2 regions of the Cytobacillus sp. SAFR-174 genome follow, and region 2 is predicted to be linked to the other one. Evidence: riboswitches for the same ligand, from Rfam matches in the RefSeq annotation. Region 2 holds a riboswitch; the other holds the start of a gene.

Region 1 (3,410 bases), on a different contig from region 2:
TCCGTTTATCATCCATTGAGCGAATGGCAGTGTCCGTTAAAACCTCCGCCTCGGGTATATTGGGTGTGATGACCATTGAGAGGGGAATCAGAAGCTTTTTCATCGCTAAAATGGCTTCAGTCTGCAGAAGGCTAGCTCCGCCCTTTGCAATCATCACCGGATCAATGACGATTTTGTTCCAGCCGTATTTCGCAATCTCCTTTGAAACCCTTTCGATAATCTCTGCACTGAAGAGCATTCCTGTCTTGACTGCATCCGGCCATAAATCCTCTCCAATGGATTGCAATTGGGACGCAACAGCATCTGGGGTCATTGGATAAACTCCCTGCACTCCCCTGGTGTTTTGGGCAGTTACGGCAGTTAACGCTGACATGCCGAAAACGCCGAGTTCCTGAAAGGTTTTTAAATCTGCCTGAATACCCGCACCGCCGCCGCTGTCTGATCCTGCTATGGTTAAGGCTTTATTCACCTTCATAGTTATTCCCCTCCTATCTGACTAAAAGAGCCGCGCAACTCAACATCTGCGGCTGAAATAGTATATAAGCTATTCAAGAACTCTATTTGGAAAGTGCCCGGGCCCCTGCCATCCGTTTTTTCTGCAGCGATTTCGGCGGCAGAGCCATACACGACCAATGAAGCAGCTGCCGCTTTTACTGGATCCTTTTCAACAGCAGCGAAAGCTCCAATGACAGAAGTCAAAAGACATCCGGCACCTGTTACTTTCGTTAACAGGGGATGGCCATTGTTGACCGTAAAAGTGGAATGTCCATCTGAAACGATGTCCTGTTTCCCTGTAATGACGGTGACTGCACCAAGTTTATTTGCTGCCGACTTTGCAAGATCTGAAGTGTTTCCTTCTGCTTCTCCGGCATCGACGCCCTTAATATTCCATTGCTGTCCTGCAGCATTGGCAATTTCTGCAGCATTGCCTCTTATGATGCTAATATCTAATTCTTCCATTATTCTATTGGCTGTTTCTGTTCGATAAGCTGTCGCGCCGGCACCAACCGGGTCAAAGATTACCGGCACACCATGCTGATTGGCAGACCTTCCTGCGATAAGCATACTTTTCACTTCTTTTTCAGTCAGTGTTCCCATGTTGAGAACCAGTGCCCCGGCGATTTTAGCCATATCACCCGCCTCTTCATGCGCATATGCCATTACAGGTGATGCCCCTATTGCCAGCAGGCCATTGGCAGTAAAATTGGTTACCACCACATTGGTGATATTATGTACCAGAGGGTTTGACTCTCTTACTTTATCTAATAGACTGCTAATCTCCTGAATATTCATTTAGAATCCTCCTTTAATTCATAACTAGTCCGCCATCCACAACCAAATTCTGTCCTGTAACTGCCCTTGCCCAGGGAGAGGCGAAGAAGACTATCGCATCTGCCACTTCTGCAGGATCTGTGACTTTTCTTAATGGAGTAGAGTTTTCGATAATTTCAAAGACTTCCTTAGAGGTCGAAGCACTGGCGTCTGTCGTTTTTAACAAACCGCCTGATACCATATTTGCAGTAATTCCATATTGGCCCAGCTCATTCGCCATATTTCTGGTGAAGCCTAATAAAGCAGCTTTGCTGGTCGTATAGTCATGATAGGGTACAACTGGATGCTGGAATAGGTTGGTGCCGACCGATATTATCCTGCCAAACTCCTGTTTTTTCATATCGTCAAGACCTGCCTGAACTGTGTTCAATGCTCCTAGAATTGCACCTTCCAGCTGATTTTTGTAATCGTCCCATTTAATTGTTTCTGCATCTTTTTTTGAAATAGGGTCAAATTGAAAATTCACAAGTGCATTATTGACTATGGTTGTAATGGGGGCTCCAAAGTGTTCCTTCGTTTTTTCATACATGGATTTCACTTGAACTCTGTCCCGAACATCAGCACGAATGGCAATGGCTGATTCGCCAATTTCCTTCTGCAGAGCATAGGCTTTTTCCTCGCTATGGAAATAGTTAATGACAATTCTCGCCCCTTCTCTCGCGAATGATTTTGCTGTTTCTTTGCCCAACCCTCTGCTGCTGCCTGTAATAATGACAATCTGATCGTTAAGATTCATAGAAAATCCTCCTTATTGATAGCCAATTCATTTGTTTTGAGAACAAAATAAAAACCAGATCCGAAATTGGACCTGGCTGAATAATCTAAGAGAAAGAACGTCGTTCCCCGCAATTACTACTTTCCTACGCTGGTATGATCCAGATCAGGTCCGAAGGGTAAAAAACAGTCCGGTTTCTTTCTCAGCCCGCGAGCATCGGGCACCCCTAGCAGTAAAACTATTAAGTTGGCTGTTTTTATCTTAGCCTGAAACGTGAAATCTGTAAAGTCTTGCAATTCTGCCTGTTCCTCTTTAATGTGTAAGTAGAAATACATAACTTGGAGGATTCAAATATGGCTGAACACCATTTTCATTTAAAAGCACATTGGCCTGGCCTTCGCAATGATGTGGGTGAAATTGAAACAGGCGGGCTTATAACTAAGGTATCTATCCCTCCGGAAATGAACGGTCCTGGAATCGGAACCAATCCGGATGAAATGCTTCTGGGGGCGGCGGCAACTTGTTATATTATTACCCTGGCAGCCATGATGGAACGCAGCCGGATTGAGAAAGATGACCTAACGATGGAATCCGTCGGTGTTGTGGATGTGACCAATGGTGTGATCACCTACAGGAAAATCATTCATCGGCCGGTTATCGTACTGAAGGCAGATGCCGATGAAAAGCACCTTGCACTTGCCCGAAAGCTTGCACAAAAAGCTGAAGCATCCTGCATGATTTCAAGGGCAATTAAAGGGAATGTAGAAGTCAAATTAGAGGAAACCATTCTTAGGTCAATGAAGTAAACCAAAAAACCGGCATGATAGCCGGTTTTTGTTCCCTATAGGGCCCATTTTCGGATTGCCTGTGCAACACCGGATTCATCATTGGTTCCCGTCACAGCATCGGCTGTTTCTTTCACGATTTCCTGGGCATTTCCCATTGCTACTCCCCAGCCTGATTCCTCAATCATGGCAATATCGTTCAAGCTGTCTCCCATGGCCATTACATTTTCCATTGAAATGCCAAGAATCTCTGTTACCTTCTGGATCGCTTTCGCTTTATTGATGCCCAGAGCATTGACTTCAATATTGGTTAAGCTTGAGTTAGTAATTTCCAAATCGCCTTTTGACTGCAGCTCGTTATGAATCAGTTCCCTGACTGCATCATCTGATATATCAAATCCAAATTTGAGCCACTCATGGTCATGGATATTCTCCGGCATTTCGTTGTTCCATACCCGTTCGCAGCTGGTGGCCCAGAAATTGGTTTTATGTGACTGTGATAAGTTCCACATCCATTCCATAACTTTGGAATCAACGGGAGCTCTAGAAATTGATTCTCCATCAGGGCCGAATATTTC
Region 2 (3,410 bases):
CGGTCAAATCAATCCAATCATCCAGCCTGTGCTCAATTATTAGAAGAGAAAATGCCTGGTTCTCTTTAAGCTCTTTGATGATGCGGGTAAGTTCATAGCTTGAAGCAGGGTCCAGATTTGCTGTCGGTTCGTCCAAAATCAGGATATCCGGTTTTAATGATAAAACACATGCCAGTGCAAGCTTTTGCTTTTGGCCCCCGGAAAGAGTGTGGATTAAGGAATGTTTATATGGCAAAAGATGAACAAGCTCCAATGCTTCATCAATCTTACTCTCTATTTCTTCAGGAGGTGTTTTCAAATTCTCAAGCCCAAATGCCAGCTCATCCTCGACTGTGGTCATGCAAAATTGGCTTTCAGGGTCCTGAAACACAATGCCAATGTGCTGATTAATTTCGCCAGGGCCGAACTCTTCCATCATCTTTCCTTTGAATGAAATAGTCCCGTCCAATTTGCCATCAACGGCCTCGGGATACAACTTATTTAAGCAGAAAGCAAGTGTGCTTTTTCCCGAGCCGCTTGGGCCCAATAATAGAACTGCTTCCCCTGGATAAAGGCTGAATTGCACATTTTTTATAATTGGTTTTTTCACATCTTCATACCTGAAGGAAAGCTGTTCAGTTATTAATATATGCCGGTTATCCTGTAATTCCATTTTCCGGTTTTCCCCTTTTCAGCTCTTTTCCAATTGGAAAGCTGTTCAATGCCCCGGTTTTCGCAAGGCTCTCGCTCAGCCATTTGCCCAGCAATCCAGCTAGTAAAGCACCGCTGATCAGCCTCACAAAAAACATAGCCGTTACATAACCGGGTGAGAGGGCCGTATAGCCGGAAATGAAATAGCCCCAAATAAAACTAGTAACAGAAGAACCCATGCCTGCAGCAATTAAAACCCATGTCCGGTAATTATTCCATTTCGTGGCCGCAAAAACAGCTTCCGCTCCAATCCCCTGAATCATCCCTGACAGAATCAGACGGGGACCAACTGCGTTGCCGATCATGACTTCAATGGCTGCAGCGATGGTTTCCGATAAAAAGGCTGCACCGGGTTTTCTGATTATGTACGCTGCGATGATCGAAACAATAAACCAAATGCCAAAAATAAGATCATAGCCAATTAAGCCGAACATTCCATATAGCACGTTGCCAAAGTGCATGAACACCAGGTAAACAACTGCAAACACAACTGCGAGTACAGACAGGACAATGACCTCACGAAGCTTCCACTTGTCGAGCATATTACTCAGCCCCCTTTTTGGAAGGACTATTGGCTGACATATTCACCGTCATAACAATATGCGTAGAAGCGCTTTTCTTGCAATTTTCAAAAGCATCCTCAAGTGTTTTAAACACAGCGTGTGCATCTCCATCTAGTCTTGAAGCATAATGCACCCCTTTAGTAAAAGTTCCCCGATTCGCTGCGAGCTCGACCTGGTCCATAATAACGTTCATGTAATCAGGAATACCCATCGGATAAAGGGCGAACTGGACAGCGACTTCCTGGCTGATCCCTGCTGCTGATTCTTCATTCGCCCGTTCCTCATTTTCAGCAAGATAAGCATCGCCTGCAGTATCACCGGGACATCCATTTGAAAAAGTGCCGTTAAACACTACATGGTCTCCATGCTTAACTGCTTCAAGATAAATAGCTTTGACCACATCGAAAACATGAATAGACCTGCCTCGCACACAGGTGCTCACATCATCTGTTTCCATCCATACCTTACTCTTGTCCACTTCTTTTAGAGCTGATAAAATAACATCTGCAAACCTGTCAGTCATTGGGTAAATTGAAAACCTGCACCCTGTAATTTCACTAGTTCCACATAAAAAATTTCCCTGCATTTTGCCATCCTCCTAGTAATAATGAAAATAAAAAACTGCATTCCCATAAGGAAATGCAGTTGAATGTATCAATACACTAGAATGATAGCCGTTCACCTGCACTTCCCCACGCTGGTATTATCCAGATCGGGTGATAAGAGTCAGAACGGATTGTTCTTCTCAGCCAAAAAGCTCCCCTAGTGCAAAACTTGGATATGCAGTTTTTTTATGACTCCATCTTAATACGGAGCAAACAAAATGTAAATGAATAATTTATCATTTTTATATCTCATGATCGGAAAATCATTAAGATCTTAAGCTATGAAAATATATTTCCACATTGTCCATGTTATGTTCTAATCAAGTCCTTCCCTTCATAAAAGTGTAATAGGACAATTTTACACCGAGAATAGGGGGCAAATTGGATGATATACAGAATGCTTGCTTTAAACATAGACGGAACACTACTCCAATCAAATGGAAGACTTCATAAATCAACAAAAGAAGCGATAGAATATGTGCAGCAAAAGGGGATCTATGTAACACTTGTTACGTCCAGAAGCTTTCCATCCGCGAAAAAAGTGGCTAAAGCATTGAAAATCAATTCTTTGCTGGTCACCCACAGGGGGGCATATATTGCAGCTTCCCAGGAAAAGCCGATCTTTGTAAAAAGGATTCAAGAAGATGAAACGTTTGAAATCGTGCGCCTGCTTGAAGGCTTTACCTGTCAAATCAGGCTGGTGCACGAAAAATATTCCCTTGCCAACAAAACGAAGCTCAATACCAATATGCTTGCTAAAACTGTTTTTACAACCGGTGATCCCATTTTTTATTCCCAGCAGTTTGTGGATTCATTAAGTGACACCATTTTAGATGAGCCTGTTACACCGCCGAAAATTGAAGTGTACTTTGAAGATAAAGAAGACCTTGAGGATGCTAAGACAGCCATTTGGGGCATGTTTGAAAATGTGGAAGTCATTAAACTGAATGATCTGAGGATGGACATTGTTCCTGCCGGAGTTTCAAAGCTGAATGGTTTGCTCTATTTATGTGAGCACCTTGGGATTTCCAGAAATCAAATGGTCGTTATAGGAGATTCTGGAGATGATCTGGAAATGATTGAAGCCGCCGGTCTGGGTGTGGCAATGGGCAATGCCCCGGCAGAAGTAAAAAAAGCAGCAGACTGGCTGACACGATCCAATGACCAGAGCGGCGTAAGCTACATGGTTAAAGAACATTTCCGCAAACAGCATCCAATCGATTTCCTGAAGAAAATGAATCTGTTAAAATAAAATGAATGAAAGAGAGTCCAGTCAGGCAGATGGGCTCTCTTTTTGATTCAGGCATTGGATAAAGAGAAAGAGAAAAAGAGAGGGAAATAAACAAAGCGATCCAATGGGATTCACTTCCCTGATATTGACCTTGTTTCCCCATTTCTGTACACTAAAAGGAGTTTGTCAACATGAATAATAAAGACTCTGCAGCTGCCGTCAGTGAGATGAAACACCGGCAGATTTATTATATTTTCTAAAAAAAGGTGATAGATTTGAACATTTCAATTTTAGGCATACAGGATGAACGGTTCCATCGGC

The links. A riboswitch is a leader RNA that binds a small molecule or an ion and turns the genes downstream of it on or off. The one in region 2 is predicted to bind thiamine pyrophosphate.
Region 1: it holds a riboswitch for thiamine pyrophosphate, as region 2 does, so the genes downstream of both, ACTHRG_RS03395 (3-oxoacyl-ACP reductase) here and ACTHRG_RS15390 (YkoF family thiamine/hydroxymethylpyrimidine-binding protein) in region 2, are expected to answer to the same signal.

Annotation. Positions count from the first base shown of each region.
Region 1 covers NZ_JBQCMZ010000002.1:227,433-230,842, reverse strand. The annotation lists gene thiD (bifunctional hydroxymethylpyrimidine kinase/phosphomethylpyrimidine kinase) at 1-475, opposite strand, end outside; gene thiM (hydroxyethylthiazole kinase) at 478-1,293, opposite strand; gene ACTHRG_RS03395 (3-oxoacyl-ACP reductase) at 1,307-2,068, opposite strand; TPP riboswitch at 2,173-2,285, opposite strand; gene ACTHRG_RS03390 (OsmC family protein) at 2,401-2,853, shown strand; gene ACTHRG_RS03385 (Cof-type HAD-IIB family hydrolase) at 2,889-3,410, opposite strand, start outside.
Region 2 covers NZ_JBQCMZ010000015.1:4,339-7,748, reverse strand. The annotation lists gene ACTHRG_RS15400 (ABC transporter ATP-binding protein) at 1-652, opposite strand, end outside; gene ACTHRG_RS15395 (ECF transporter S component) at 636-1,232, opposite strand; gene ACTHRG_RS15390 (YkoF family thiamine/hydroxymethylpyrimidine-binding protein) at 1,234-1,839, opposite strand; TPP riboswitch at 1,926-2,027, opposite strand; gene ACTHRG_RS15385 (Cof-type HAD-IIB family hydrolase) at 2,244-3,110, shown strand; gene ACTHRG_RS15380 (coproporphyrinogen III oxidase) at 3,365-3,410, shown strand, end outside.